DNA from 2 places in the Staphylococcus chromogenes genome. Region 1 is predicted to be linked to the other one. Evidence: riboswitches for the same ligand, from Rfam matches in the RefSeq annotation. Region 1 holds a riboswitch; the other holds the start of a gene.

Region 1 (16,761 bases):
ATACCTATTCAGCAGGTTTAACCATTGGGACGTTGATGGCACAACGTATTGAAAATGAAGGAGATGCAGCTGTTCAAGATTGGCTCAATGTTTTAAAATCAGGTGGCAATATGTCCCCTCTTGAATTGATTAAACAAGCTGGTATCGATATGTCTATCGATCAACCCTTAAGAGATACAATTCGATATATTGGCCAAATGGTAGATGAAATTGAACGATTAACACAAATTATTGAAAGTAATTAAAAAGATATAATTAAAGAAGCACTCAATGTGTCTAGGCGCATTGGTGCTATTTGTGTTTGACTTAAACATATAATCATTATATATTTAACATGTAAACAACACAATCAAACAAAAACGAACACGTACAATAAAGGATGATCAAAATGAAAAAAGTGCTAACTATTACCTTAAATGCATCAATTGACATTTCATATCATTTACCTAATTTAAAAATCAATACAACTAATCGTGTCTCCAATGTTTCAAAAACTGCTGGAGGCAAAGGTTTAAATGTGACACGCGTAGGTCATCAGCTAGGCTTAGACGTTACAGCAAGTGGCATAGTTGGTGGTACATCAGGCTTATTTATTAAACAACAATTAGATCGATTACATATTCCTCATCAGTTTTTAGATAGTGGATTAGAGTCTAGATTTTGTATAGCCATGATTACGGAAGAGGCGCAAACGGAAATTTTAGAAAGTGGACTTCCTTTAGATGCATCTATACAGGCACAATTTATTAATTTTTATGAAACGCTTATTCAGGATTATGACATCGTTGCTATTTCTGGCAGTATTCCCCCTGGTTTACAAACAGAAATTTATCATGAGTTAATTCAAATTGCGAAAAAACAAGATAAATTTGTCATTTTAGATGTTAATGGGAAGACCCTCGCCTCTGTTTTACAAATGGATGCTTCTGTTAAACCAGACTTGATTAAACCGAATGAAGAAGAAATAGCAGAACTAACGGGCGCGTCTCATCTTGCGTCTATAGATGCATTAAAAGATGCGTTAAAGCAACCTATTTTTGATCATTTACCCAATGTGTTTGTCACTTTAGGTAAAAACGGAGCGTTATTAAAACATAAAAATCAATTTTATCAAGTGATTATTCCAAGTATTGATGCAGTGAATGCCGTAGGTTCAGGTGACAGTTCTATTGCGGGCTTTTGTTTAGGGCTTATACAAACGAACGACATTCAAAAAGCAACGCAATATGCGATGGCAGCAGGTATGGCGAATGCTTTACAACATGAAACAGGTCACGTGGACGTTCAAGATTTTGAAAATTTGTTGCCAAAAATTTCAGTAGTGGCTTTATAAAAACTTACTTATACAAACGGAGAGGCCTGGGACATAGTCCCGGCCTCTCTGTTTATTTATGCATGATTTTCACTGTGCGCCCACCCCTTTTTAGTGAGCACAATTTTACCTGTTTCTATATTAATGAGACGTTTTTTATAAAGGTGACCAATTGCACGTTTGAAAGCACCTTTACTCATATGAAAGACTTCTTTGATGGCTTCAGGGCTAGACTTATCCCAAAATGGAAGTTCCCCATCGTATTCTACTAAAAGGCTAATAATCTTTTCGCCATCGTCATCTAAACGTTCATGAGCTAAAGGTAGAAATGACCCATTAAGCTCTCCTTTTTCATTATGACCAATGATACGTACTTCTATTAATTCTCCAAGTCTCGGTTCTTCTTTACGTTCGGATTCATGCACGAAAATTTTGTGTCCTTTTTCGGATAATAAAAAGGTGCCGACACGGAGTAAGCGATAAGGTCTCGCCTTGATGGTTTTATTTTGATATTCATCATTATGCACAGGAGTGAACATGTTTTGTACAGTGGTCTCAGAAGCTAAACGTGCAAACATTTGACGTTCACGGTCAATACGTAATGTACAAAGGACTTCATCCCCTTTTTGTGGCCATAAAGTCTTGATTTTCGGTAAGTCTTCCCAAGGGATAAGTACTTCACGAGGTAAGCCAACGTCGACACGTGCCCCATCACGATCAGTACTGATGACTTTGACAAAATCATAACGGCCTACAGTGATATCTGGCATATTTTGCGTGGCGAATAGTTCGCCTGAACGGTTTGGGAAAATAAAGAAACTGTAGGATTCCCCTATTTCTAATTCATCGTCGTCATTGATTTCAGACGGATTCAATTTTACCTTTTCTTTATTTGGTCCCTCTAAAATATAAGTAGATCCTTCTTGGGATTTTACTTCTAAAAAGTCTATTGTCCCAGCGATTTCATTTTCTTTAAAAGACATAATTTACTCCTCTAATGTTTAATGGTTCTATTATATCATGACTAGAACCTATAATCATTAAGTGTTCAATGGTACGATTCAAATCCTTCTATCGAAACGCTATAAATTATATGGTATAATGCTTCCGTTACTATTAATGTAAAAAGGAGAAAATGCATGCTACAAGTTACTGATGTAAGTTTACGTTTTGGTGATCGTAAATTATTCGAAGATGTTAATATAAAATTCACTCCTGGCAACTGTTATGGACTAATTGGTGCAAATGGTGCAGGAAAATCTACTTTTTTAAAAATTCTTTCTGGAGAGATTGATTCACAAACAGGCCACGTCTCTTTAGGAAAAGACGAACGTTTAGCCGTATTAAAACAGGACCACTTTGCCTATGAAGATGAACGTATGTTAGATGTGGTAATTAAAGGACATGAGCGCTTATTTGAAGTAATGCAAGAAAAGGATGCCATTTACATGAAACCTGATTTTAGTGATGAAGATGGTATACGTGCGGCTGAATTAGAAGGCGAATTTGCTGAAATGAATGGTTGGAATGCAGAATCTGATGCAGCTACCCTTTTATCAGGTCTTGGTATTTCAACAGACTTGCATGATAAAAAAATGTCAGAACTTGAAAATAATCAAAAAGTAAAAGTACTCCTTGCCCAAAGTTTATTTGGTGAACCGGATGTTCTGTTACTGGATGAGCCTACCAATGGTCTTGACATCCAAGCTATCAGTTGGTTGGAAGACTTTTTAATTAATTTTGAGAATACAGTTATTGTTGTTTCGCATGACCGACATTTCTTAAACAATGTATGTACGCATATTGCAGACTTAGATTTTGGCAAAATAAAAATTTATGTCGGTAACTATGATTTTTGGTATCAATCAAGTCAGTTGGCTCAAAAAATGGCTCAAGAACAAAATAAGAAAAAAGAAGAAAAAATTAAAGAATTGCAAGACTTCATTGCGCGATTTTCAGCAAATGCTTCAAAATCTAAACAAGCAACTAGTCGTAAAAAACAATTAGAAAAAATAGAACTTGATGATATTCAACCTTCATCTCGTCGCTATCCATTCGTGAAATTCACACCTGAACGTGAAATTGGAAATGATTTATTATTTGTTCAAAATGTCTCAAAAACAATTGATGGAGAAAAAGTGTTAGATAATATATCATTTACAATGAATCCAAATGATAAAGCCGTATTAATGGGTCAAAGTGAGATTGCTAAAACAACACTTCTTAAAATTTTAGCCGGTGAAATGGAACCAGATGAAGGTTCTGTTAAATGGGGTGTAACAACATCACAAAGTTACTTCCCTAAAGATAACTCTGAATACTTTGATAATGTAAATATGGACTTAGTTGAATGGTTACGTCAATATGCACCTGAGGATGAGCAAACGGAAACATTTTTACGTGGTTTCCTAGGCCGTATGTTATTTAGTGGCGAAGAAGTTAAGAAAAAAGCAAGTGTACTTTCAGGTGGAGAAAAAGTACGTTGTATGTTAAGTAAAATGATGCTTTCAAGTGCAAATGTCTTATTATTAGATGAGCCGACGAACCATTTAGATTTAGAAAGTATTACTTCAGTCAATGAAGGATTAAAATCTTTCAAAGGTTCCATCATCTTTACTTCACATGATTTTGAGTTTATAAATACGATTGCAAATCGAGTGATAGATTTAGATGAAAAAGGCGGACTGTCAAAAGAAATTTCATATGAACGTTATTTAGAAGAAAAAGGCTTATTAAAAACAAAATAACCCCATTATGAATTTAATGGTTAAGAGAAAAATGTTATCTCGTACTTTCGTATGGGATAACATTTTTTTACCTTTCAATTTTCAGTAAATTTCAAAAAATCCCCCTTTTCTGTTTACATGAAGAGTTGCGCTATGTATAATGAGACTCATAACAATTAAATCATTATTGATGAGGCGCATTAATCATGAGTAGCCATATCGTTTTTGTCTGCAAGCAAGATATGTCGAAAGGGTGAGATGCCGAAATAAACAGAATTTGCAGGGACTGTTTGTTGGATTCTATGGTTAAGAGCTGAGAATCTGTCATTATTTGCGGATAATGGAGTGCATCACTTGTATATAAAGACTAACAAGTTCGCACACCGAACTTGTTTTTTTGTATATTCAAGAGTATCAATCATGCATGAGTGACATGTTTCTCATCAATTAAACATTAAATTAAATGGAGTGAATGATATGACAAAATTAGCAGTTGTAGGTGCAACAGGATTAGTTGGAACAAAAATATTAGAAACAATTGAACGTAAAGAAATCCCTTTTGATGAATTGATTTTATTTTCTTCAAAACGTTCAGCAGGTCAACAAGTGTCTTTTAAAGGTAAAACCTACACTGTTCAAGAATTGACAGAAGAAGCGACTGACGGCGAATTTGATTACGTGTTAATGAGCGCTGGTGGTGGTACAAGTGAAAAATTCGCCCCTCTTTTTGAAAAACATGGTGCGCTTGTGATTGATAACTCAAGTCAATGGCGAATGACTAAAGATATTGACCTCATTGTTCCTGAAGTCAATGAGCCGACGTTTAAACGTGGTATCATTGCCAACCCTAATTGTTCAACAATACAATCAGTCGTGCCATTAAAACCCCTTCAAGATACATTCGGTTTAAAACGGGTCGCTTATACAACGTATCAAGCGGTATCAGGTTCAGGAATGCAAGGAAAGAAAGATTTAGAAGATGGCGCACATGGCGCTGAACCTAAAGCATACCCACATCCAATTTATAATAATGTGTTACCTCACATCGATGTTTTTTTAGAAAATGACTACACTAAAGAAGAACAAAAAATGATTGATGAAACACGTAAAATTTTAAACTCACCTGATTTAAAAGTGACAGCAACTTGCGTTCGCGTCCCTGTTCAAGATAGTCATAGTGTGCATATTAATGTAACGCTAGATCAACCTACGACAGTAGACCAAATTCGCGACTTGTTTGAAAAAGACGATCGCGTGGTTTTAGTGGATGATCCATCAAGCAATGGGTATCCATTAGCGATTCACTCTACTGGCAAAGATGAAGTGTTTGTGGGGCGTATACGTAAAGATGACTCTTTAGAAAATACATTTCATATTTGGTGCACGTCAGACAATCTATTAAAAGGTGCAGCTCTAAACGCTGTACAAGTGTTAGAACAAGTATTAAAACTTAGAGCGTAATTTTGAAGGGAGTCGGATATTATGACACATATTTTTGAAGGAACGGGCGTGGCATTAATTACCCCTTTTTCAAATGGTAAAGTGGATTATGAAGCGATTAAAAATCAAGTAAACTTTTTAATAGATAATGACATACAATCCATTGTGGTGAATGGCACAACGGCTGAAAATCCAACACTGACTGATGATGAAAAAGATCAAATTTTGAAAACAGTGATAGAAACTAACGCATCACGTGTGCCAATTATTGTAGGCACTGGCACAAATAATACTGACAAGTCAATACAAGCATCTTTACGCGCAAAAGCGCTCGGAGCTGACGCAATAATGCTCATTACCCCTTATTATTTGAAAACAAGTCAACGTGGCTTAATTGCGCATTTTGAATCGATTGCTAATGCGGTAGAATTACCAGTAATTTTGTATAATGTCCCTTCTCGAACAAACTCAACGATCGAAGTCGAGACGCTAGTTCATTTGAGTAAAAATCCTTATATTGTCGCACTTAAAGATGCAACAAACGATTTTGACTACTTGGCTGAAATTCAAAGTAAAATCGATACGAATACATTTGCACTTTATAGTGGCAATGACGATAACATTGTTAATTATTATGCACAAGGAGGTCACGGCGTTATTTCCGTCGTAGCAAACGTCATTCCAAAAGCATTTCAAGAGATCTATACAAATGCTAATCAACGTGAATCTCGTTTCCGTCCTATCTCAGAACTTTTAGAGGCATTGGCTATCGATATTAATCCAATACCTATTAAATATTTAGCCTCACTTGAAGGATTTGGCAAATATGAATTGCGCTTACCTCTAGTTCCATTAAATGAGTCAGAACAGCAACAATTAAAAGAAGCTTATCAACAATTCAAAGTAGGTGTTCAATCTTGAAAATTTTACTCATAGGTTATGGTGCAATGAACCAACGTGTTGCACGATTAGCAGAAGAAAAAGGACACGAAATCGTCGGTGTGATTGCGCGCCAACAAAACCAAGACCTTCCCTACCCTATTTTCACTAAAATTAGTGAAGTAGACTCGGCGGATGTCGCTATTGATTTCTCGCATCCAGACTTATTGTTACCAGTGTTAGAAGATAATTTCCAATTACCTCTAGTGATTGCGACTACTGGTGAAAAAGAACAAATTACTGACAAATTACAACAACTAAGTGAACGGATGCCTGTCTTTTTTAGCGCAAATATGAGTTATGGCGTTCATGTTCTTACAAAACTTTTAGAAGTGGCTGTCCCCCTTCTTAAAGATTATGATATTGAGCTGACGGAAGCACATCATAATAAGAAAGTTGATGCCCCGAGTGGAACGCTTGTGAAATTATATGATGTCATTAAATCATTACGTGAAAAAAGCTATCCTGTCTATCACCGTGATGAAAAGCAAGAAAAACGTGATGCTGATGAAATAGGTGTTCATGCCATTCGTGGAGGCACAATCGTTGGCGAACACGATGTATTATTTGCTGGAATTGACGAAACCATTACATTAACGCATCGGGCGCAATCGAAAGATATATTTGCAAATGGAGCGCTAGAAGCGGCAACACAATTAATTCATAAAGAAAATGGGTATTATACATTTGATAACTTATAAAGGGAGAGAATCAAAATATGGTAAAAAATTTCACAGCTGAAGAAATCATTCAATATATTAGTGATGCTAAAAAGTCGACGCCGATAAAAGTTTACATTAACGGTGAATTTAGTGAAATCACTTTTCCAGACCAATTCAATATTTTTGGTTCGGAAAACTCTAAAGTCATTTTTTGTGAAGCGGATGACTGGAAAACATTTTATGAACAAAATCATATGCTCATCGAAGATCTAGAAATCGAAATGGATCGCAGAAATTCAGCTATCCCCTTAAAAGATTTAACAAATACTAATGCACGCATTGAACCGGGTGCTTTTATTCGTGAACATGCTGTGATTGGCGATGGTGCTGTCATTATGATGGGCGCAACTGTCAATATTGGTGCAGTGGTTGGCGAAGGTACTATGGTAGATATGAATGCCACACTTGGGGGTCGTGCCACTACTGGTAAAAATGTGCACGTTGGTGCGGGCGCAGTGTTAGCTGGAGTTATTGAACCACCAAGTGCTGAACCTGTAGTGATAGAAGATAACGTATTAATTGGTGCGAATGCGGTGATTTTAGAAGGTGTTCGTGTAGGTGAAGGTGCTATTGTAGCAGCCGGTGCTATTGTTACACAAGACGTACCTGCTGGAGCCGTTGTAGCGGGAACTCCTGCTAAAGTGATTAAACAAACTCACGAAGTTGCCGACTCAAAACGTGAGATTGTATCTGCATTGCGAAAATTAGATGACTAAAGCGAAACAAAGAAAACCATTCCAAGGTTCTACTTACTTCAGATATGTATGAAGTGAGTGATAAGAAAAGTGGTAAATAGAATAAGATAAAGCACATTGATGGGGATGAGTAGAAGCTACTGTCTAAAGACCGTGTTTGACAGAGCATTCCTCTCCCCCTTTTTACATGAACAAAGAGGTGAAATTCAATGGATGAACTTCAATTTGTAACAGAACATCGTCGACATCTACATCAACATCCGGAACTAAGTTTAGAAGAATATGAAACAACAGCTTATTTAGAACGCTTTTTATCATCCCTTCAAATTCCTTACGAACGGCCATTAGAAACTGGAATTATTGGATATTTAGAAGGTGAAAGTGACGAAACTTTGGCCTTTCGTGCAGACATTGATGCCCTACCCATCCATGAGCAAAATGAGGTGGATTACCGAAGCAAATACGATAATAAAATGCATGCGTGTGGGCACGACGGGCATACAACAGCACTAATGTTATTTGCCAAACGTTGCAAAGCCCTTTTCGATAAAGGCGAACTCCCCCATAATGTTGTATTTATTTTTCAACCTGCCGAAGAATCAGGTGGAGGTGCGAACCTTCTTATAAAGGCCAATGCCCTTGCGCGTTATCAAATCAATGCTATTTACGGCGTCCATGTTATGCCATTTGTAGAGGAAGGAGCAATTGCTATAAGAGACGACGAAATTACGGCAAGCGCAACAGAGTATCGCTTTTACTTAGAAGGTCAATCGAGCCATGTGGCCAATAAAGAACAAGGACGTTCAGCTGGAGAAGCTTTACATCACGTCATAACGCAATTATCACAAATTCAACAGTATCATTTAAATGGTTTACAGCGAAATATCGTTCATATTGGTCATTTTAATGCTGGAGAAGCCATCAATACTGTCCCATCAAATGGCTACCTAGAAGGGACAATCAGAACTTATAGCATGGATGATTTAAGTATTATAAAAACGCAAATGCAAAAGATTGTAGATAGCGTTCATAGTTTGTTTGGGGTCAAATGCAAAGTAGATTTTGCAGAAGGCTATCCCCCTACGATGAATGATCCGTCATTAAAAAAATATGTGGTTGAAAGCATTGAATACAATGGGAACACCGTCATTGAAAACGAAACGCCTTATTTATTTGGAGAAGACTTTAGTTTTTACGGCCAAATTGCGCCTAGCTATTTTGTGTTTGTAGGGACTAAAAACGAATTAAAACAATATGTGAGTGGTTTACATACGCCACATCTTAACTTTGATGAACATATTTTAATTCGTATTGCTAATTATTACGAACGACTTTTATTTAATTATAATGAGGTGTGACTATGACAGCAGTTTGGCAATTAAATGAACAAGTTTTTCGACAAAATGTGAGAAATGTTGTTCAGGATAACACTGTAATGGCGGTAGTTAAAAATAATGCTTATAATTATGGTTTAACTTTTGCAGTGCGTACATTTTTAGATGAAGGTATTCATACTTTCAGTACGACGTCACTTTCAGAAGCGATTCGTATTAGAGAAATTGCCCCCCACGCCACTATTTTTCTAATGAATGTGAGTCGAGAGTTTGATTTACTACGTAAGCATAATATTCATATGACATTACCATCAAAGGAATTTTACTTTCAATATAAAAATGAACTTTATGATATTCAAGTTCACTTAGAATTTGAGAATTTATTACATCGTTCTGGATTGAAAAACTTAGAAGAAATACAAGATGTTTTGCGTGATCACGAAAAAAACCAAGATGAAAAAATGAAAATCACAGGCCTTTGGACTCATTTTGGTTATGCAGATGAATTTGATGTAAATGATTATGAAATAGAAAAAGAAGCATGGCTCAATATTGTGAGTGTGCTCACTCAAGAAGGTTATCAATTTGAATTTATACATGCGCAAAATAGTGCAAGTTATATGCGCGAAAAACAACTTTTCCCTCATCATACGCATGCACGCGTAGGTATTGCATTATACGGTTCTCGTCCTTTTTCTCAAATGCCTCGTGAACATATACAACAAGCGTTAACCGTCAAAGCCAATGTTATTCAAGTACGAACAGTGAATGAAGGAGATCATTGTGGGTACAGCTTTGCTTATACTGCGCCAAAAAAGACACAGCTGGCTGTTGTCGACGTAGGGTATGGTGATGGCATTTTACGTACAAGAGCGCAACATGAAGTACTTATTCATGGTAAGCGTTACCCTATTCGCGCCCTTATGATGAGTCATATGTTTGTTGAAGTTGACGATGACGTGATGGCAAATGATGAAGTTGTGATATACAGTCCAGAACTACGCATAGATGATTATACATTTAAAGGCGTTGGAGCTAATTCGGAACAATTAAGTGCATTAAACATAGATTCTTTAATAAAGGAGTATCAATCATGACGATACAATATAATCAAAATGGAGAGTTAACACTCGGGAATACCAATTTAAAAACACTAGCGCAAAGCTTTGGCACACCTACCATTGTTTATGATGAAGAACAGATAAGACATCAAATGCGGCGCTACCATACGGCATTTAGTACAACGGGTGTCGATTATATATTATCCTATGCCTCTAAAGCATTTACATGTATACAAATGGTTAAATTAGCTGAAGAAGAAAAATTCGATTTAGATGTTGTTTCTATAGGTGAACTTTATACTGCTCTAGAAGCAGGATATGCACCTGAACGCATTCATTTTCACGGTAATAACAAAACTAAAGAAGAAATACAGTACGCATTAGAAAGTGGCATTGGCTACTTTGTTATTGATGCGTTAGATGAAATAGAATTGATTGATGAACTGGCTACTTCAACTGTAGATGTGCTCATTCGTGTAAACCCTGGAGTTGAGGCACATACCCATGAATTTATCCAGACAGGCCAAGAAAAAAGTAAATTTGGTCTTTCGATAAAACATGGACTAGCAGATAAAGCCGTACAACAAATTCAGAAGAGTGAACATTTAAATCTTAAAGGTATTCACTTTCATATTGGATCGCAAATTGAAGAAACCACAGGCATGAAAGAAACGGCGAAAATCGTTTTGACATGGCTAAAAGAAATTGATTTAAACATTGACCTGTTAAATATTGGCGGCGGATTTAGTGTTCATTATGTCGATGGAGATCGCGCTTTCAATATTGAAGAAGGTATTCCTGAAATTGTGGAGAATATAAAGTCAACTTGTACTTCATTATCTTACCCTGTTCCAACAATTAGTATTGAACCTGGCCGTTCGATTGTGGCAGAAGCAGCAGTTACTTTATATGAAGTAGGATCTATCAAAGAGATTCCAAACGTTAACAAATATGTATCTGTTGATGGCGGAATGAGTGATCATATTAGAACGGCACTTTATGATGCAAAATATCAAGTAAAACTCGTGAATAGAAATGAAGAAGCTAATGAAACGGTGACAATAGCTGGAAAACTCTGTGAATCGGGAGATATTCTCATTCATGAAGCACAGCTTCCGCAAAGTGTAAAACGTGGAGATTATTTAGCTGTTTTATCAACAGGTGCATACCACTATAGTATGGCATCAAATTATAATCAAATACAAAAGCCAGCCGTATTTTTTGTTTCTAACGGCAAAGCCCGTGAAGTGATTAAACGTCAATCCCTTCGCCAACTAATTATTAACGACATTAAATAATACAATAGAATACTTCATCGTTGTCCAAAAGCATATAAGCCCCTTAACATTTTACTATAACGGGCTTATATGCTTTTTTGAAATAAAATTCGTACATTGCTTAGGTGTGCTCCCCTACTCTAAAAGAGGTTATAATTTCAAATAGACTTCAAAGAAACTGTAGATGCTTTTAAAAAGAAAAGTATTTAAAAAAAATAAAAAAACAGTGAAGCAGTCCTCACTGTTTTGTATAAGTCAATATTGCATCTATTTATTATAGTTTTACAACGTTTGCAGCTTGTGGACCGCGGTCGCCTTCAACTACTTCAAATTCAACTGATTGACCTTCTTCTAATGATTTGTAACCTTCTTGGTTGATAGCTGAGAAGTGTACGAATACGTCGTTTTCTCCTTCAACTTCGATAAATCCAAAACCTTTTTCAGCGTTAAACCATTTTACTGTACCTTGTTTCATAATCTGTGAAACCTCCAAGACTAAAATTCAATATGCGCTATTCGCATATTACAAAAAATACTATTTTTACAATGTAAACAGATAAAATATTCTTTGCAATATGGAATAATGCAATTGCTTAAAAACTATTATACGTTAACACTACACGATTTGCAATAACGAAATGAAAATTTTTAGTTTAGTCAATTAAAGGTAAATTATAATAAATTTTTTCATTGTTCAAAATGATAAAGCTATCAAATATTTGCAAATCTTCATCACAATGTTCACAGTAATTCATATCGCAATTATTGTAAAAAGCATACATGTTATATTTCCCTACTATACAATTGTCATAATTCGCTTTAGCCTCTTTGATAAGTTTTTCATAATTTTTTAGAAATGAGTCATATGTGTCAAAGCAATAAGTTTCAATAATATGATTTTTCCAATCTTCAAATAACCACCAGCCCTCATAATCAGTACGTATTTTTGTTACTGTCCACATATGTAAAGCCTCCAATAATTCTAATATAGCAATTCTCAAAATAATCTTTTTTTTACCAGAATGCAAGTGAATATGTATGAATATCATAACGCTAAGTGTAAATGATTGTCTATTGCCCTATTATCACGCTAAAATAGCACAACTTCCAATGAAACGCTTGAGGAATTAAAACAATAGCCACTTATGCAATACTCGACGCTTTTTCCGTAATGAAATTTTTAATCGTTAGTCAATTAAGTTTTGTTTTTATTCAAATGAGGAAGTCGTTTAACGCCGGCTAATTATTAGTTTTTTAACGAAGAAATCCGTATAATTAGAAGTAAGAGGTGGTTAATATGAAACATCAATTCATAAAAGTATATGGCCGTGTCCAAGGCGTAGGTTTTCGCTATTTTACACAAAAATTAGCACAAAAATACAACATTACAGGCTATGTTAAAAATGTTCAAGATCATGTGGAAATAGATGCTCAAGGAGAAATTGAGGATTTATCTTCATTTACTCAAGAGGTGACTCACGGGGCGTCTCCTGCATCAGAAGTCAATGATTATACTATTGAAGAGCGTGAAATTAACAAGCATTTAACGACATTTAAAACTGAATGAATATAAAAGGAAGATGACTATGAGATATCAATTTTCAAGACTTTTCGGAGGACTTGTAGGGATTCCTGTAGCAGTTATTGCTTTTTTTACAAGTATTTTAACTTTTGATATATCTTTTATTTATGACATGTTAATCGGTTCGGCAGGATTTGTATTAGGTTATATCCCTACTCAAAGATTAACATCGAAAAGCTATTTGAAAGAGTTAAAATTATCTAGAAAAGATTACAGATATATTAATCATCAAGTAAACACAGCACAAAGTAAAATAAAGCGCATATTTAAGACGTTTATAAAAGTTCGTTCAATCAATGATTTCAAATTAGTGAATGATATTTATCGTATTTCAAAAACGGTGAATATGACTGTACGTCAACGCCCTAATCAATTCTTCAATGTAGAAAGCTTTTATTATACTCATATCGATAATGCGCTCAATTTAATTGAAAGTTACACGCGTTTAGCTAAGATGCCAGTTAAATCTCAAGATGAGCGTCAGATGTTACAACAAACAAGAATTACTTTGGAAGAAGTTAGACGTACGTTAGTGGCTGATTTGAAACAGGTCAATGCACAAGACTATGAACAACTTGATACAGAGATGAGGCTAAATAAGATTTATCAAAATCGGAAAGAAATGGAGCATGAAAAATGAGAGAAAATGATTTATCAAACTCAGAGCAAAATCATCCCCTAGATTCATACTTTAACAGTTTTGAAAATGATACATTGTCACCGCATCATTCTCAAAAAGAAACTACGGGACTTGCGCAATCTAGTCAACCTAAATTCTCAAAGCAAGATCAAGAGAAAATTACAAGTTTATCTAATCAAATTAAGCCCTTAGATCATGATAGCTTATTACATTTCGGAGCCAATGCGCAATCACATCTTTCGCAATTTTCTCATCAAATGTTAAACGAAATTCAATCTAAGGACGTTGGGCCTATTGGAGATACGTTAGAAAGTTTAATGAAGAAGTTAAAAGAAGTGAATCCAGAAGAGCTATCTCAAAAAAACGATGGCATGTTAAAGAAATTATTTAAACGTTCTAAAAATTCTATGCAACAGCTTTTTTCGCGGATGCAGTCCGTCAGTGCACAAGTGGATAGAATCTCGGTTGAACTTGATAAAAATAAATCATTACTTGTTAAAGATATTAAATTGCTAGATCAACTCTATACACAAAATAAAGATTACTACGATGTCCTCAACCTTTATATTGCAGCAGCAGAACAAAAGAAACAAGAAATAGAAACTAAAGTATTGCCTGAAATGCGCACGAAGGTTCAACAAGAGGACAACCAAATGGCTGTTCAAGATGTTGCAGACATGGAACAATTTGTGGATCGTCTTGAAAAACGAATTTATGATTTACAGTTATCTCGTCAAATCACACTTCAATCTGCACCACAAATTCGTATGATCCAAAATATCAATCAAGCGCTTGCCGAAAAAATCCAAAGTTCGATTTTAACGAGTATTCCACTATGGAAAAATCAAATGGCGATTGCCCTCACATTGCAACGACAAAATAAAGCGGCTATCGCTCAAAAACAGGTGACAGATACCACAAATGAAATTTTAATTCGAAATTCTGAAATGCTTCGTCAAAATGCAAGAATGACAGCAGAAGAAAATGAACGTGGCATTGTCGACATTGAAACACTAAAAACAACACAAGATAATATTATTCAAACGATTGAAGAAACTTTACAAATTCAAGCAGAAGGTCGACAAAAACGAATGCAAGCTGAAAAAGACTTGCAACAATTGGAATCAAATCTTCGTCGCCGTTTAAGTGATGCAGAGCATCAGCGTAACCAAACGGACTTATATAGATAGAGCATTTTAGAGATTGAGTTTCTAATTAGCGGAAAATAGCATCAATGGTTTGAAATTGAATGTTTTACGCCCTACTTTAATGTTTTTTATAGAGAATAAAAATCCCCATTTTCCAACGAAATGGGGATTTTTGTATCTATTCTTTTTCGTAGACGATGACTTTTGATTTTTTGACAAAAGCACCAATAACATAAGCAATAATTAATGTAACAATCATGATTGGAAACCATTCAAGTGCAAATTGGTGTAATGGCAATTTGCTGATAAAACCAAAGTTTGCCCATCCATTAGTATGCATCACACTTAAAATAGATTCAATTGATACAATGACTACAGTGATTTGCTGTGTAATACGACGTGTTGGAATAAAACGCGCGATTAATATAAGCAAAACTGTAGTAATAGCGACTGGATACACAATTGAAAGAACAGGGACAGATAATTGAATCACTGCATTGAGTCCTAGATTTGATAAGAATAAGCTAATTAATATAAAAATAATCACGAAAATTTTATATGAAACTTTAGGGAATAAACTATGGAAATATTCACTTACGGAAACGACTAATCCACAAGCTGTTGTTAAACAAGCCAATGCCACAATAATACCTAGTAAATATTTACCAAATGCGCCATAACCAGTATTGGCCATTGTGACAAGTAAATGTGCACCAATATTTTGATTGTTGGCTACCAATTTATTCATTGTTGCTTCAGATAAAATAATATGGTTACCGATAAATCCTAATGAAATATAAATGATGGCTAATGCAAAAGCAGCGATTAAGCCAGCAAGTGCAGTTTGTTTAAAAATTTGGTTGGCATGTTTAACCCCTGTAGCTTTTATCGCATTAATCACAATCATCGAGAATGCGATGGCCGCAATGGCATCCATCGTTAAATAGCCTTCAGTAAACCCTTTAGAAAAACCTGCTAAATTTGATGAATAAATTTTTGGATCTGCCTGATTTTGAGGGCCGCCCCCGAAATCGATGAATCCTTTTACAATCATTGCTAAAATTGTAATCAGTAATAATGGTGTGAGAATTGCACCGATACGATCTACAATTTTACCTGGGTTTAAACACAAGTAAAGTACAAGTGCAAAATAGATAACTGTAAAAATAAATAAAGCAATTGGATTACTCGTCCCAATAATCGGTGTAATTGTCATCTCAAATGATGTTGATGCTGTACGAGGAATCGCAAAAAGCGGTCCAATCGTCAAATATATAGCGACTAAGAAAATCACTGAGAATGCAGGGTGTATTTTGTTGATTGCACCTATATAACCTTGTTTATCAATTGCCCCAACTACAATACCTAATAGTGGTAATCCTATTCCAGTTAAAACAAATGCTATAATGGAGGGCCAAAAGTATTGACCACTCGAAAGACCTAAATTTGGTGGAAAAATTAAGTTACCCGCTCCAAAGAAAATGGCGAATAACATAAACCCAATGACAAGTGTATTTTTGTTCATATTGCTGCTCCTTCAATCCAACTTTTGAAATTTATGCTTCATTCTATCACATAAAAATTATAGCGTCTATAAAAATTCTGAAAATTAGAAAATATTTTCGCCATTTTGAGCTTTAATGCGCTAAAATGATTTCAGTAATAGTTTTTTAAGCAATGGAGACAGTAAACTTGGTAAGTTTTCTACCCCTTCTACAAATATTGCAAAAGCGCCATATATATTATGAATGGTTTGCTCAGTTGCTTCAGTGATAGGGTCTTGGCTCAAAAAGACATTAAATATTTCTATCCCTAGCTTACGACTGTTCTCAACTGCCTCATAGGTATCTAAAATACCATCTTGACTATAATTAAAGGCAGAAGG
Region 2 (16,761 bases), 250 kb from region 1:
TCAATATATTGTGATATGGCCTTCCATATGAGGTCTTGCTTTGTTTTTTGTAATGAAGAGTAACTGATAATTTGATCACCAGCCTCGAGATCTAATTTTTCTTTAATAATTTTAATATGCTTTTGTACTTTACCTTTAGGAATTTTATCTTCTTTTGTTGCGATAATAAGCGTTGGAATTTCATAGTATTTTAGAAAATCGTACATTAACACATCATCTTCAGTCGGTGGATGTCTTAAATCCACTAATTGAATCACGAGTTTCAGAGGTTCACGTTCGGTGATATAGGTTTCTATCATCTTTCCGAAAGCTTCTCTTTGCTTTTTACTTACTTTTGCGTATCCATACCCAGGCACGTCCACAAAAATAAGTTGTTCATCAATATTAAAAAAGTTTAACGTTTGCGTTTTCCCAGGTTGTTGTGATGTTCTTGCCATATTTTTTCGACCAATCATACTATTAATGAATGTAGATTTCCCTACGTTTGAACGCCCACTTAAAGCAACCTCTGGTAAATTTAATTCTGGATATTGTTCGGGTTTTACAGCGCTAATTAAAATTTCTACATTGTTTGGATTGATATTCATTGTTTCACCTCATAAAAAAAGCCTAAGTTGAATCGTTACATTCAGCTTAGGCCAATATTAATGCCTATTGTTTATGCAGAAGTTTTCTTATCGTTAAGTAAGTGACCTTCTGAATCATATAAATCAGGCTCAGTTTCGTTTATAATTGTTTCTTCTGTAATGACGACTTTTGCAACATTTTCAGTTGAAGGCACATCAAACATAATATCAATTAATGCTTCCTCAATGATTGAACGAAGTCCTCGAGCGCCTGTTTTACGCTCAATTGCTTTATTACTAATGGCATCAAGTGCTTCTTCAGTGAACTCAAGTGCAACATCATCAAGTTCTAACATTTTTGTATATTGTTTAACAAGTGCATTTTTAGGCTGCGTTAAAATATTTTTCAATGCTTCAACATCTAAAGTCTCTAAATTTGCAACAATTGGCACACGTCCAATAAATTCTGGAATTAACCCATAAGTTTGTAAATCTTCAGGACGAATATGTTCTAACAATGAAGCATCGTCATAATTTGAAGCTTCACTACTAGAGAAGCCAATCACTTTTTCACCGAGGCGACGTTTGATAACTTCTTCGATACCATCAAAGGCGCCACCTAAAATGAATAAAATATTCGTCGTATCAATTTGGATAAATTCTTGGTTTGGGTGTTTACGTCCACCTTGTGGCGGTACACTTGCAGTTGTACCTTCTAAAATCTTAAGCAAGGCTTGTTGAACACCTTCACCAGAAACATCGCGCGTAATTGACGTATTTTCTGATTTTCGTGCAATTTTATCGATTTCATCGACATAAATAATTCCTTTTTCTGCTTTATCAATGTCGAAATCAGCAGCCTGAATAAGACGTAATAGAATGTTTTCAACGTCTTCCCCAACATAACCTGCTTCTGTTAGACTCGTCGCATCAGCAATTGCGAAAGGCACGTTAAGTGTACGCGCTAAAGTTTGAGCTAATAATGTTTTACCACTACCTGTTGGACCAATTAACGCAACATTACTTTTTTGCAATTCAACATCATCATCTTTAGGCCCTAATTGTTTTACACGTTTATAGTGATTATAAACCGCAACAGCTAATGATTTTTTAGCTTTATCTTGACCAATTACATAATTGTTTAATTGTTCCATTATTTCTTTTGGTGTAGGTAACTCAGTAAGTTCTTCTGCTTCGTTGTGACTCAATTCTTCCTCAACTATCTCAGAGCAAAGTTCGATACATTCGTTACAAATGTATACGCCACTTCCTGCTACAAGCTTTTTGACTTGGTCTTGATCTTTACCACAGAAAGAACATTTTAAGTTTTCTTCATCTTCATTGAATTTAAACATAATTGATTACACCCCTGTTCTTCTATGACTATACTAAAATGCATTTTATTACGCAACCAGAAATACTTTCAAGTTATTTGCATAAAATAAGATAGGAGTGAGTGTGAAACCCTTGTGCATAACTTGGCTTCAATCACTCACCCCGCAACTTTCATTTATTTAATTGCTATTGGATTTATTAGCGAATTGTAAGACTTATTTTTCGTCGTCTTCTTTTTGCGTTGCTTCCACGAATTTAGCTTCATTGACTAATAAATCGATGACTTTTTTAACACGAACATCATTTTTAACAATATCCGTATTTCCTAATGTAGCCTTAATATCATCAACAGAAATACCAAATTGTGAACTCATGGTTTCAAGTTCTTTTTCAACATCTTCATCAGATGCCTCAATGTTTTCTGCATCTGCAATCGCAGCTAATGTTAAGTTCGTTTTCACACGTTGTTCTGCGTCTTCTTTCATTTGACCGCGTAAATCTTCTTCAGATTGACCTGAGATTTGGAAATATGTTTCAAGATTTAATCCTTGTTGTTGTAAACGTTGCGCAAATTCTTGAAGCATACGATCTTCTTCAGTTTTAATCATTGCATCTGGAATATCTACTTTAGCGTTATCTGTTGCTTTAGTAATTGCTTCTTCTTTTTGAACATTTTCAGCTTCAGTCGCTTTTGATTCTGCAAGTTGTTTACGTAAGTTTTCTTTGTATTCATCTACAGTGTTTGCTTCTGAATCTAACTCGTTTGCAAGTTCATCGTCTAATTCAGGAACTTCTTTAGTTTTGATTTCATTAATTTTTGTTTTGAATGTTGCTGGTTTACCTGCTAATTCTTCAGCGTGGTATTCTTCTGGGAATGTGACTTCAACATCTTTTTCCTCGCCGACTTTTAAACCAACAAGTTGTTCTTCGAAACCAGGAATGAACATACCAGAACCGATTTCTAAGTCGTAACCATCAGCTTGGCCGCCTTCGAATTGTTCGCCATCAACATAACCATCAAAGTCAAGGTTGACAGTATCGCCTTCTTCGACTTTACCATCTTCTTTGATGACCATATCAGCCATAGCTTCTAGACGTTGGTTGATTGTTGTTTCAACCTCTTCGTCTGTTAATTCCGTATCTTGTTTTTCAATTTCTAAACCTTTATAGTCACCTAATTCAACTTCAGGTTCAACAGTCACTGTTGCGTCGAATTTAAATTCTTTCCCTTTTTCAATTTGAGTGACTTCAATTTCAGGTTGATCAACAGGGCTGATACCTGCTTCTTCTACAGCATTACTATATGCTTTAGGTAGTAAAATATCTACTGCGTCTTGGTATAAAGCTTCAACGCCAAAACGTTGTTCAAAAATTGGACGTGGTACTTTCCCTTTACGGAAACCAGGTACGTTAATTTGTTTTACTACTTTTTTAAAAGCTTGATCTAATGCTTTATCTACTTCTTCAGCAGGAACAGTTACTTGTAATAACCCTTCATTGCCTTCTTTCTTTTCCCAAGTTGCTGTCATGTGTATAAACCTCCATGATATCCTATTAAAATTTTTCAACTTCTTTATTATAGCATAGGTTGGCAAGGGGATAAACCCAAGCGCCTATGTATTTAACATTTTAATAAAATCCACCACTTCGCTATAGTTTTGCTCAGAATCTATTGGTTCACCTATAAGCGATTTAAAATAGATGTGATAACCTTCTATCCAATCTTCAATAGATGCAATTGTTGAAAGTTCGATTGGATATAATGCAATATTATGCGTATTTAAGTGGACGTACGCTTCTTTTACTAACGATGGCATATCTTTTTCTAATTTGTCGACGACACGAGGCATGAGCGTATTTTTAAAGTCCGTGTGTGAAACACCCGGTAACGAAAATGGATTAACTTCAATTTCATTTTCAAATTTTTCAATTCGAACGGTTTGATTATAACGAGCAAATGTTAAATATTCAAGAATTAATGTGATAATCCGATAATTTAATGCTTCATAATTCAAATAAAATGCCAATGTTTCTGTAAATTGATAGGCTTGATCATCAATTAAATCTAAAATGAGTTTTGCTTGCTCTTGTGTTGAGAGTTGAACAAATTTCTGTAATTGATGTTGCATAAAGTCGTAACGTTGGTTGAGCTTAGCGTTTGCTTCATCTTTGATAGGTAGAAAAATCAATCGCGTCTGATGCTCTTTGACTTCATCAATTACTTGCTCAATGACATCGACCACTGCACGATATTGCTGTAATTGAAACAAGCTTTTTACGTAAAAAATCATCAATGTGTCATAAGGTTGATATCCTTGTATCATAAGTATGTTCGCTTCTTCTTTAAGTTCTAAGTAAGCTTGCACTTCCCACAAAGTTTGACATTTTTTTATCGCAAGAGAAGGTGTTAATTCATAATGTTTCTCATATTCTATAAATAAATCATAAACCTTTTCAAATTGCTCTTGTTCAAAATAAGTGTCGATATCATGTTCTATTTTCTCTCTTCTTTTAGGAAACGGGATAATATCACTCATCATGATCACCTATTTCATTTCTTTTAAAATTAGAGCACTCCATGATTCAAATTCGTTAAAATCATTTATTTTATCTAAAGATTTCCATTCTATTTTTAAAGTGTCCGTCTCTTTTGCCTCTATTTTATTCGAATTGACTTTTATTTTAAACACAACACCAATGTGCACTTGCCCTACTTCATTTGAGTCATCATTAATAAATCCTATATGCTCTAATGCATTCGCGTCAGTCACCACGAGACCCACTTCTTCTTCAAGTTCACGACTCGCATTCACTGTAATTAACGATGAGATGTTTTGAGCGTGAGGAACGTCATTCATATGTCCTCCCACACCAATAGAACTTTGTCCGTGTAAACGTGCTTCTCCCCCTCCTGACAAACGTTCATAAACTAGAATTTCCCCTAGTTCATTTTCTAGCAAACAATAAGAAATCAATTGCTTATAAGAAGGATCCTCTTCCATATCACCTCGACGTTTTATCTCATATTCATTTAAGGCTTCGAAAATTTCTGTACTTTTAGGGTTATGTTTTGCAATGAAGCCATTGAATGCATTTTTTTCATCATCAAAAAGTGTTTGACGTTTTACTACAGTAATTTGCTCATCAAATTTAGACATCATTTTCTCCTTTTTAACATGTTTTCTTAATGGTATCAAAGAAACCCTTAAGCTGAAAGAATTTTTATGTATGACTTACTCACACTATGTACAAAAACGCTTTTCACATAAAGAATTCTTCTTCACTGTGAAAAGCGTTTAATTGTCATTATTATTTTAAAGCGTCTTTTGCTTTGTTAACTAATTCAGCGAAAGCTTTGTCGTCTGAAATAGCAATTTCAGATAACATTTTACGGTTAATATCGATACCAGCTACTTTTAAGCCGTTCATTAAACGAGAATAGCTCATGTCATGTTGACGTGCAGCAGCGTTGATACGTGTAATCCATAATTTACGGAAATCACGTTTTCTTTGACGACGGTCACGGAATGAATATTGACCTGATTTCATAACTTGTTGTTTTGCTACTTTATATAATGTACTTTTTGAACCAAAGTAACCTTTTGCTAATTTAATCGTTTTTTTACGACGCGCTCTTGTTACTGTTCCACCTTTAACACGTGGCATAATAAATTCCTCCTTTTATCTCTGGGGTATGCAGCTCATACCATTTAAAATATCTTATTTAACGTATGTTAATAATTGTTTTACACGTTTTGCATCGCTTTTAGAAACTAATGATGCTTTACGTAATTGACGTTTTTGTTTTGTAGATTTGTTTGCGAATAAGTGAGAAGTGTAAGCTCTAGAACGTTTTAATTGACCAGATCCAGTTCTTTTAACACGTTTCGCTGCTCCGCGATGAGTTTTCATTTTAGGCATAGTGAGTTCCTCCTATTAATCGTTGTTTATTTTTCGTTAATTGGGGCTAACATAAGAAACATTTGACGGCCTTCCATTTTAGGCTTCTGTTCCACAGTAGCAACATCTTTACATTCATCTGCGAACTTTTCTAAAACACGTTGTCCGATTTCTTTATGTGTAATGGCACGCCCTCTGAAACGAATTGAAACTTTAACTTTATCACCTTTAGATAAAAATTTGCGACCATTTTTAAGTTTTGTATTGAAGTCATGTTCTTCAATTGTTGGACTTAAACGAATCTCTTTAACATTGATGATTTTTTGTTTCTTTTTCATTTCTTTTTCTTTCTTTTGTTGCTCAAATTTGTACTTACCATAGTCCATTATACGAGCAACAGGTGGCTTAGCATTAGGTGCAACAACAACAACATCTAAACCTAGACGATCTGCCATTTCTAATGCTTCATTTTTGGTTTTGACACCAATTTGGTCACCATTTTGACCGATAAGACGTAATTCTCTTGCACGAATCTTTTCATTTACTTGCGTTTGATCCTTAGCTATGGTTGACACCTCCATTAGTTTTACGAATGGTCCAAGTACAAAAAAGAAGCGAGGACAGTCTATGTCCCCGCTTCTAAATTCACATGAACTTCTTTCACATGTTATCGTTTACCTGCCAACTGCTTTATGCGTCGCTACAGGTGAGAAGCGGGTGCTTCTACTTGGTCCGTTTCGTAATCAACAGAACTAACTATACCAAGTTAATTCGAATTAGTCAACATGTTTTTGGAAGTTTTTTTCTTTTGTTGTAACTGATGGATCAAGATTCACTTCTTTTAAAGGAATCAATTTCGTTTTATATCTTAACTTATGATAAATGAAAAAGCCTAAAAATACAGGTATTCCCATATACGTAATGATAAATCGATTAAAATCAAAATGACCACTTTGTATTAAATCTACATCTTGACCGATAATTACAATGACACATAAAACGCCTGCCAAAATAGGACCGAATGGGAAGAGTTTTGCTTTATAAACCAATTTGTCTTTATCATAGTTTTGAGCATCAAAGGCTTTTCTAAAGCGGTAATGACTGATTGCAATCCCTACCCAAGCGATAAATCCTGTTAAGCCACTTGCTGCAACAATATACTCGTAAGCATTACCGCTCACTTGTTGCACAATAAAAATAATTATGACGATAGCAGCCGTTGCAATCATAGAAATAATTGGCGTTCCATTTTTGTTCGTATTACCAAAAATTCTCGCCGCTAAGCCATCTTTACTCATGGAATATAACATTCTCGTACTTGCATACATCCCAGAATTTCCAGCAGATAATACAGAAGTTAATATAACCGCGTTCATAAATGAGGCCGCAAAAGCCAAACCAGCATTTTTAAATACTAATGTAAATGGAGATGTCGCAATATCATCTCCGCCACCCATTAATGCTGGACTATCATAAGGAATCAACATTCCAATAATGAAAATGGCAAAAATATAAAATAGTAAGATACGCCAAAACACTTGTTTAATCGCTTTAGGGACTGCACGTTGCGGGTTTTCAGATTCACCTGCTGTGATACCCACAAGTTCTGTTCCTTGGAATGAGAAACCTGCAATAAGGAAGACACCAAAAATAGCGAGTAAACTACTCCCTATATTATCGCCTAAAATAGGGGCATCTCCTTTTGTGAAAGTATCAAATCCTACAGCTGAACCACCCATAATTCCGAGTATTGTTAAAAGACCTACAATGATAAAAATAATGACAGTTGCTACTTTTATGAAGGCAAACCAATATTCACTTTCACCGTATACTTTTACAGATAAGGCGTTCAAACTAAAAATGATGACCATAAATAGGCAACTCCATGCCCATGCAGGTAAAAACTGTAAAGGCGCCCAATATTGGATGACTTGTGCAGCAATGGTCACGTCAGCAGCTACAGTAATCACCCAATTGAACCAATAGTTCCAACCAAGCGCAAACCCTAATGAGGGATCCACAAAACGTGTCGCATATGTACTAAAAGAACCTGAAACTGGAAGGTACGTTGCCATTTCACCTAATGAAGTCATTAAGAAAAATACCATAATACCAATAATGGCATAGCCTAATAATGCCCCCAATGGGCCTGCATCACCAATGGCACCCCCAGATGTCATAAACAAACCTGTGCCAATCGCCCCTCCTATCGCAATCATTGATATATGACGATCTTTAAGTTGTCTTTGGACTGTGTTTTCTTTTTCCGAATGAACCTGACTCATATCATTATCCTTTCCCTTTTACCTAGAGGTAGGTGTTACAATTTAAGTCATTACTCTCTTAAAAAAACAAAGGTTACATTGAGAATGCAACCTTTGTTTCATGTATAACATAGATAGCACACCACTATTGTGACAGTCTAGCTTCTGTTCGAATACTAGCCCAGCAAAAGATGTTGATGGTTCACCTTTCACTTCGGCGTCTTTACCTTTTATTTGTGCAACATATGTCCCATTCGACTTCTGACAAACGACTTTTTAAAGACGCAACCTCTAACTAAATTCATATTCATTTATTAATAACTACTATAACTTAATCACAAAAGATTGACAAGTTATCTATGTTTTTTCAAGCGAATTTCGTCTACTAAATTCCAAATAAAATCATCTTTTTCAACTGTTTCTTGATCTTGAGAACCATATTTACGAACGTTCACTTCATTATTTTCTACTTCTTTATCACCAACAACAAGTTGGTAAGGAATTTTCTTCATTTGAGCTTCACGAATTTTGTATCCCATCTTTTCATTACGATCATCAATATTCACACGAACACCTTGGGATTTAAGTTCATCTTGAATTTGTTTCGCATAATCATAATGTAGGTCCACATTAACAGGAATGATTTCAACTTGTTGAGGAGCTAACCATGTAGGGAAAGCGCCTTTTGTTTCTTCAGTTAAGAAGGCAACGAAACGTTCCATTGTCGAAACGACGCCACGATGAATAACGACTGGACGATGTTGTTCACCATCTTGACCAATGTAAGATAAATCAAATCGCTCCGGTAATAAAAAGTCAAGTTGAGCCGTAGATAAGGTTTCTTCTTTACCCATTGCTGTCTTCACTTGTACGTCGAGTTTTGGACCATAAAACGCAGCTTCACCTGTTTCTTCTTCATAACTTAAACCTAATTCGTCTACAGCTTCTTTTAACATCGCTTCTGCTTTGTTCCACATGTCATCATCATCAAAATATTTCTCTTTATCTTCAGGATCACGATAGCTTAAACGGAAGCGGTAATCTTCAAACCCGAAATCTTTGTATACATCGATAATCATGTTTACAACACGTTTAAATTCATCTTTAATTTGATCTGGACGAACAAAAATGTGAGCATCATTTAAAGTCATTCCACGCACACGTTGTAACCCTGATACAGCCCCACTCGCTTCATAGCGGTGCATTGTACCTAGTTCAGCGATACGAATTGGAAGTTCACGATAAGAATGTGGCTTATTTGCATATATCATCATATGATGTGGGCAATTCATTGGACGAAGCACCATTGCTTCATCTTCATCTAATTGCATGACAGGGAACATATCATCTTGGTAATGATCCCAATGTCCAGATGTTTTATATAAATTTACATTTGCCATGACAGGTGTATATACATGATCATAACCGAGACTCACTTCTTTATCGACGATATAGCGTTCAATTTCTCGTCGAATTGTCGCGCCATTTGGTAACCAAAGCGGTAAGCCTGCCCCTACTAATTGATTGTTCGTAAAGAGTTCTAAATCCTTACCAATACGTCTATGGTCACGTTCTTTACGTTCTTCTAACATTTTAAGATGTGCTTTTAAGTCTTTTTTATCAAAAAATGCTGTACCATAGATACGCTGTAACATTTTATTATTACTGTCACCACGCCAATACGCCCCTGCTGTAGATAGCAATTTAAATTCTTTAATTTTAGACGTAGATGGCACATGCACGCCACGACATAAATCAGTGAATTCTCCTTGTGAGTATAGCGTTACACTTTCATCTTCAGGAATCGCATCAATCAATTCGAGTTTATATGGATCTTCACTAAAAAATGATTTCGCCTCTTCACGTGAAACCACACGACGTTCGATGGGATGATTTTCATTAACAATTTGTTTCATTGTTTTTTCTATTTTTTCAAAGTCATCACTCGACACTTTTTCTTCCATATCAAAATCGTAGTAAAAACCACCATCAATAACTGGGCCTACGCCAAATTTTACATCACCATATAAGCGTTTGATGGCCTGTGCCATTAAATGTGCTGTTGAGTGACGTAATACCTCTAGTGCTTCGTCGCTCCCTGGTGTAATAATTTCAATGTCGCCATTTTCTTCTAGTGGACGTGTTAAATCTACTAATTGTTGATTGAATTTACCTGCTACTGCTTTTTTACGTAAACCAGGACTGATAGATTGTGCGATTTCTTCAGTAGTTATTCCCTTTTCAAAACTTTTTTCATTTCCATCTGGAAAGCGTATACTTATCTCAGCCATATGCATCCTCCTTAAATTAAATAACGACTAAAAACAAAAAGACCTCATCCCAGAACAGGGACGAGGTCAATCGTGGTACCACCCTAGAAAAGTATGTTAAATAAACATACAAACTCTACATAAGATAACGGTCTTGAGCCGTGCACTCATTACAAGTGCCAAAATAGAGGGAGTAATAAAATACACTAAAAACTACACTCTCACCAACGGTAGCTCTCTGGATAATAGGAGGTATTTTATCGAATCCTCATACTTTTAGTCGTTCATTTAGTTAATTACATTATAACGCTTTTCTTAAAAATATCAACGCTTTCTATAATTTTCTCCTTCGAGTCGATAGGGTTGAGCGAGCGTTTTAACCCGTTCCATGATTCGCGCAGCTTTTGTCATTTCTGTCCCCCCACGCGTTACAGACAAATGGTGTTCAAGTTCATCGAGATTTAAATTCGAGCTAAAAAATGTGGGTAATTCTTGTATCATACGATAATGTAAAATAGGTCCAAGCACCTCATCTCTAACCCATGGAGAAATTTCTTCAGCTCCAATATCATCTAAAAATAATACCCTTGCTTCTCGAACTTCTTTAACTCTTCGGTCAGTTGAACCATCTTTAAAGCCATTTTTAAGTGTACGTATAAATTCTGGAACATATATGATAGTGGAAGGCACACGGTTGCTTTTTAATTCATTGGCAATCGCTCCTAAAATGAAGGATTTGCCCGTTCCGAATTCACCATAAAGATATAATCCTTTTGTGGGTTGTTTTGCGATAATCTGATCAATCATCTCGTCTAATTGCATTGCCAATTCTAGGCGATTCCGACGATTCATATATATGTCTTTGATTTTGGCGTTCAATGTATCTGGATGCATATGAAATGAAGTAATCATATTACTATAAAACTTAGCTTCATCATGTTTGATTTTACATGGACACGGAATATATTTGATTTTAATTCGCTCGTTTTCAATATAGAGTTCGGGGATATGACCCTTAACAAAATTAGGACAGTTTTCATAAGTATGATGATCGTCATAGTTTTTTTGTTGATCTTTATATTCTTGTAAAATATTCAAATCTTCATCAATCATACGATTTGTTAATTCACTTTGATGTGCCTCTAAAAATTTTTTGACATCTGGATCTTGTAACACGTCGCGTTTGATTTTAGCGATTCTTTTTTCAAATGCTTCATTTGAACCAATAATGCTCCCAAACGATTTCATTCTTTCTCACCTGCCCGCTTTTTATTTTTTAGTTTATTTAGAAATGCATCTTTATCTTTTTGTAAACTTTCTTGATCCTCATCCTGTAATTTAAATTCGTCTGGATGTGTGAGCCAACGAGGCGTTTTTTCTTTTGACTGTAATTGTTCTTGAGGACGTTGTGATTTATAGTTTGAGTACGAACGTGATTGCTTCTCTTTGATTTTTTCAGCTAAAGCATGTGCAGATTTAGCATCAGTGACACCATTTTTTTTCCAACTTGATGCGACTGAAAGCACATAATTTTTAGGTAAATTTTGGTCTTTTGAAAGCATCACATATTGTAATAACACATTAATTGCCCCAAAGCTCAATTGTTCTCTATTCAATAAATCTTCAATCATCGCTTTTTGTTGAGGCGTAGGTTCTGAGCCTCCCCATGAAGTCAGCATTACTATTGGACTCGTATTGTCCATTACCTCATACCACTCTTCCCAATTCGTTACTTCCACTGCTTCAATATTTTCATCTTCATTTTGCGAGTGATCGGTATTTGACTCAGTTAAAGATGGCAATTCTTGTTGGTTTTCTATGAGGTAATATTCTTGCGCTGTCTTTCGTAAAGTGGAAATAGATATACTTTGGTCACTATTTAACGATTTTAAAATCACTGTTTTCATCACATCGGGCGATAAACGATATAAAGTGGCTAATTGGATAATCGTTGTTTTGTTAGGTTCAGAAATCACTTCGTCACTTACATAATGCGTTTGCAACATATCTTTTAACAAATCAAAATCAAACGTGACGTCTGATAAATCTACACCTTCATATCGTGATTCAATCAGTTTTTGGTCCCGTAAATGATTGGATTGTTGAGGAACTTTAAAAACATCGGTGAATTTTTTGGTAACCTCTGTATAACCGGTTAAATCTTTTTGTTGAGGTATAAAAAAGCGTTTTATTTCATGATAGCGGGCCTGCCCCACAACCTGATAAAAATAAATAGATAGCATAGGATCATTGAAGAAACCAGATGGTGAAGGCGGTGGCACAAGTTCATATATAAATTCTGTCGTTTGTTGCGAATGACGGACGTAGGTTTTTAAAAGACCAATGCCTTCCAATAGATCTAGGTTTTTTCGAAACTTCAATAAATTGATTTTCAGTTCAGACATCACCGTATAATGAGTTAAATTGGATTCAAGAGGCTGTTGATGAAATTGTTCTAAATATAAATAATAACTTACCGCTTCAGCACCAATAAGTGGAATAAACAAACGATTCAACACTTCTTGATGGAGGCGATGGTAATGGAAAGGACGAATAACTTTAAATCCGTCATGTGCATTTAATTGACTATCAAACATGGAAACCATTTTATTCACTCCGCTTATTTTCATTGATGATGCCTTGCATTGATGTTAATAACTGATCCACATCTTTAAACTCACGATAAACTGATGCAAATCGTACGTATGACACTTGATCGACGTTTATCAAAAGATCCATGACATATTCTCCGATAGCTCTCGAGGAAATTTCCGCCATCCCTGAATCTCTAAGTCGCCATTCAACTTGGTTCGTAATATCCTCTAACTGTTGAAAACGAACAGGTCGTTTTTCGCATGAACGCACTAAGCCATTTAATATTTTTTCACGGTTAAACTGTTCTCTTGTGCCATCTTTTTTTACAACAATGAGCGGACTCATCTCTATATGTTCAAAAGTAGTGAAACGAGTCCCACAATGCTCACATTCACGTCTTCGTCTAATAGCATTTAGGTCATCCACATGTCTTGAATCAATCACGCGAGATTGCGTATTTTGGCATTTTGGGCATTTCACAACTTTTCACCTTCTTCAATATTTTTGTTTCATTATACTACAAACTGTTTTAATAACCAAAGTGCAACGTTCAAAAGAGCCAAGGCGCAAAGCACACCTTGACTCTTTTTGAGGAGTTTTACATATTTTTAATTATGCTGTTACTTTAATTGCCTCTGCAATTTGTTGTAAGACATCTACAACACGAGTTGAATATGCCCATTCGTTATCATACCAAGCGAGAACTTTTACTTTTTTATCTCCCATAACGATTGTAGATTGCGCATCGATGATTGCCGAATGACTATCAGTATTAAAGTCATCAGAAACGAGAGGTTCATCCACGATATCGATGACACCATTTAGATTATTGTCTCTAAATAATTGATTTACTTCTTCTTTCGTTACAGATTGTTTCAAATCAACGACTAAATCAACTAATGAAACGTTTTTTGTAGGAACACGTAATGCCATACCGTGTAATTTTCCTTCTAATTCAGGTAAAACAAGTGCTAAAGCTTTAGCAGCACCCGTAGATGTAGGAATAATACTTTCAAATGCTGCACGCGCACGTCGTAAGTCTTTATGTGGATTATCTAAATTATTTTGATCATTTGTTACTGCATGAACAGTCGTCATAAGGCCGTTTTCAATACCGAATTTGTCATTTAATACTTTAGCAACCGGCGCTAAACAGTTTGTTGTACATGAAGCATTACTGAAAATATCGTACTCATCAACATTCAAATCTTGATCATTTACCCCTTTAACGATGGTTTGAACATGTCCACCTTTTGAAGGACCTGTAAGTAAGACTTTTTTAGCTCCGGCTTTAATATGTGCATCTGCCTTGTCACCATGATTGAATTTCCCTGTAGCTTCAATGACTACATCAATTCCTAAGTCTTTCCATGGTAAATTTTCTGGGTTACGGTCAGAAACTAATTTTATCGTTTTACCCTCTACGATAATTCCATTTTCAGTAGGTTGTACTTCTTTATTAAAACGTCCATGCGTTGTGTCGTATTTGATAAGATGTGCAATCGTTTCTGGCGGATAGCTCGCATTAATTGCAACTACTTCTATGTCCTCTCTATTTAAAGCAATTCTTAATACCATACGTCCGATACGGCCTAAACCGTTAATCGCAATCTTTGTCGTCATGAAAAAAGCACTCCTTGTTAATGTGTTATACTTATATTTAAGAGTATATCATAATTATGCAAAAATGAAACCGTTTACGACGGAAAATTTTACGATTTAATGGCAATATCTCTACTTTCACTCCTTTTTCAACATCCATAGGTTTACATAGCATAATTACAGGTAATATTTAATCCATATATATACATAAAAATACCTCACAATTTTTACACTGTGAGGTATTTTTAGTTATGCTTCTTTAAGATATCCTTTTTCTGTTAAAGCTTGCTCAAGATTTTGTTTTAATTCAAGTTTAGTTCCGAAATTGTCAATGACAACATCCGCCATTCGACTTTTCTTATCAATTGAAATTTGACTGTAAATCCGTGCTTTAGCATCTTCAATTGACAATTGATTTCGCTCCATAAGCCGATCAATTTGAATACTTGGCGAAGTATAGACTAACCATACTTCATCCACAGTTTTCTCCAATCCATTTTCAAATAGTAACGGAATGTCCATCACAACATCATAACCTTGAGCTAAATATTGTTTTTTTTCGTTTTCCATAATTTCTCTAACAATAGGATGGATGATTGCGTTGAGTTTTTCTCTTTTTAGGTCATCGTAAAATATTTGTTGTCCAATATATTCACGATTCATTTCACCCTCTTCTGTAAGGGCTTCTTCTCCAAATTCAGCTACTACGTTTTTCAATCCTTCAGAGCCTTTTTCAACAGCCTTTCTCGAAGCTATATCTGCATCTACAATTTTAAATCCATGCGCTTTTAAAAGTTCAGCAACAGTCGATTTTCCTGTTGCGATTCCACCAGTTAATCCGATGACTTTAGTCATAACATACCTTCTTCCTTAAACTTGACAATACTTACAATAGTGCGTATTTCTTCCTCCGATGATGGCCGTTTCAATTGGGTTTTGACAATCTGGGCAACATTTTTGTTTATAGACTTTTAGATTATTTTGCATTGAACCACGTTGACCATCTGCATGAACATAGTCAGAAATACTCGTTCCCCCATTTAAAATACCCAATTCTAAAACTTTTACAGCACTTTTAAAAATACGAATACGTTCCTCTTGAGATAAATCTTGGCTCAATCGGTGAGGATTTATTTTCGCATCAAATAACGCTTCGCAAGCATAAATATTTCCACAGCCTGAAATCACTCGATGTTCTAATATCATACGCTTAATGGGCATTTTTCGGAATTTTTTTTGTTCGAATTGCGCTAAGTAATGAGGTAAAGCTTCTTCACTAAATGGTTCTGGAGCAATTTCTAATAGCGAAGGATATTCTTCAATACGTTCAACGTTTCGAATTTCACCGAACCTTCTTATATCTGAATAGACTAATAACCAATCATTACTCAGATGAAATATGACGTGCCAATGTTTACGATAATTAGCAATTGCAATATCATCAATACGTTTGACGACAAAAAAACCTCCGGCCATACCTAAATGTGAAATCATCATGCGTTGAGTTTCACCATTCGATAAGTCAAACAAAATATATTTACTTTTTCGGTATACACGATTAATTGTAAAATGAACGGTAAATTGCTCAAAAGCCTCTAAACTCATTCCTTTAACAATAGTCGCTTTCCCTTCAGCTTTTCCTTTTATGACATGACTAGAAAAAGTAACTTTTTCGATATCTGCCCCTTCGACGAAAGGTTGAATACCCCTTTTTACATGTTCTACTTCAGGTAATTCTGGCAATTAACTCCCTACTTTCTATTTTGCATCATACCATGTGTCACCATAATCGGATTCTACACGAAGCGGCACATCTAATTCTAAAGCATGTTCCATAATTTCTTCAACAAACTTGCTAAATGCCTCTACCTCATCTTTTGGCAGTTCGAAAATTAATTCATCGTGGACTTGAAGAAGTAATTTAGCTTTAAATGATTTCTCTTTCATTGCAGCATCCAATTGAACCATGGCGCATTTGATTATATCTGCTGCGCTCCCTTGTATTGGTGAATTCATTGCTGTACGTTCAGCGAATCCCCGTTTATTAAAGTTTCGACTCGTGATATCAGGAATATAACGACGGCGTTTTAACAATGTTTCAACATACCCATTTTGTTTTGCATCTTGAACTATTTCTTCCATGTAAGTTTTCACGCCTGGAAAATGATTTAAATAATCATCAATAAATTGTTGCGCTTCTTTACGAGTAATACCGAGGCTTTGGCTTAA

The links. Region 1 has a riboswitch for lysine ahead of PYW36_RS06460 (aspartate-semialdehyde dehydrogenase). Riboswitches for the same ligand answer to the same signal wherever they lie in the genome.
Positions count from the first base shown of each region.
Region 2: it holds a riboswitch for lysine, as region 1 does, so the genes downstream of both, PYW36_RS05165 (amino acid permease) here and PYW36_RS06460 (aspartate-semialdehyde dehydrogenase) in region 1, are expected to answer to the same signal.

Region 1 is NZ_CP118953.1:1,299,168-1,315,928, reverse strand. Features, by position in the region: gene pepF (oligoendopeptidase F) at 1-245, shown strand, start outside; gene PYW36_RS06475 (1-phosphofructokinase family hexose kinase) at 389-1,333, shown strand; gene PYW36_RS06470 (CvfB family protein) at 1,390-2,295, opposite strand; gene PYW36_RS06465 (ABC-F family ATP-binding cassette domain-containing protein) at 2,452-4,059, shown strand; lysine riboswitch at 4,221-4,397, shown strand; gene PYW36_RS06460 (aspartate-semialdehyde dehydrogenase) at 4,516-5,499, shown strand; gene dapA (4-hydroxy-tetrahydrodipicolinate synthase) at 5,521-6,399, shown strand; gene dapB (4-hydroxy-tetrahydrodipicolinate reductase) at 6,396-7,118, shown strand; gene dapD (2,3,4,5-tetrahydropyridine-2,6-dicarboxylate N-acetyltransferase) at 7,136-7,855, shown strand; gene PYW36_RS06440 (M20 metallopeptidase family protein) at 8,044-9,192, shown strand; gene alr (alanine racemase) at 9,195-10,265, shown strand; gene lysA (diaminopimelate decarboxylase) at 10,262-11,527, shown strand; gene cspA (cold shock protein CspA) at 11,781-11,981, opposite strand; gene msaA (regulatory protein MsaA) at 12,160-12,468, opposite strand; gene PYW36_RS06415 (acylphosphatase) at 12,804-13,073, shown strand; gene PYW36_RS06410 (5-bromo-4-chloroindolyl phosphate hydrolysis family protein) at 13,093-13,728, shown strand; gene PYW36_RS06405 (toxic anion resistance protein) at 13,725-14,918, shown strand; gene brnQ3 (branched-chain amino acid-like transporter carrier protein BrnQ3) at 15,055-16,401, opposite strand; gene PYW36_RS06395 (vWA domain-containing protein) at 16,522-16,761, opposite strand, start outside.
Region 2 is NZ_CP118953.1:1,051,013-1,067,773, reverse strand. Features, by position in the region: gene yihA (ribosome biogenesis GTP-binding protein YihA/YsxC) at 1-587, opposite strand, end outside; gene clpX (ATP-dependent Clp protease ATP-binding subunit ClpX) at 659-1,921, opposite strand; gene tig (trigger factor) at 2,117-3,430, opposite strand; gene PYW36_RS05190 (hypothetical protein) at 3,515-4,438, opposite strand; gene PYW36_RS05185 (NUDIX domain-containing protein) at 4,448-5,059, opposite strand; gene rplT (50S ribosomal protein L20) at 5,211-5,567, opposite strand; gene rpmI (50S ribosomal protein L35) at 5,622-5,822, opposite strand; gene infC (translation initiation factor IF-3) at 5,849-6,376, opposite strand; ribosomal protein L20 leader region at 6,402-6,536, opposite strand; gene PYW36_RS05165 (amino acid permease) at 6,578-8,086, opposite strand; lysine riboswitch at 8,193-8,367, opposite strand; gene thrS (threonine--tRNA ligase) at 8,419-10,356, opposite strand; gene dnaI (primosomal protein DnaI) at 10,660-11,583, opposite strand; gene PYW36_RS05150 (replicative helicase loading/DNA remodeling protein DnaB) at 11,580-12,965, opposite strand; gene nrdR (transcriptional regulator NrdR) at 12,943-13,410, opposite strand; gene PYW36_RS05140 (glyceraldehyde-3-phosphate dehydrogenase) at 13,543-14,553, opposite strand; gene coaE (dephospho-CoA kinase) at 14,782-15,387, opposite strand; gene mutM (bifunctional DNA-formamidopyrimidine glycosylase/DNA-(apurinic or apyrimidinic site) lyase) at 15,403-16,275, opposite strand; gene polA (DNA polymerase I) at 16,291-16,761, opposite strand, start outside.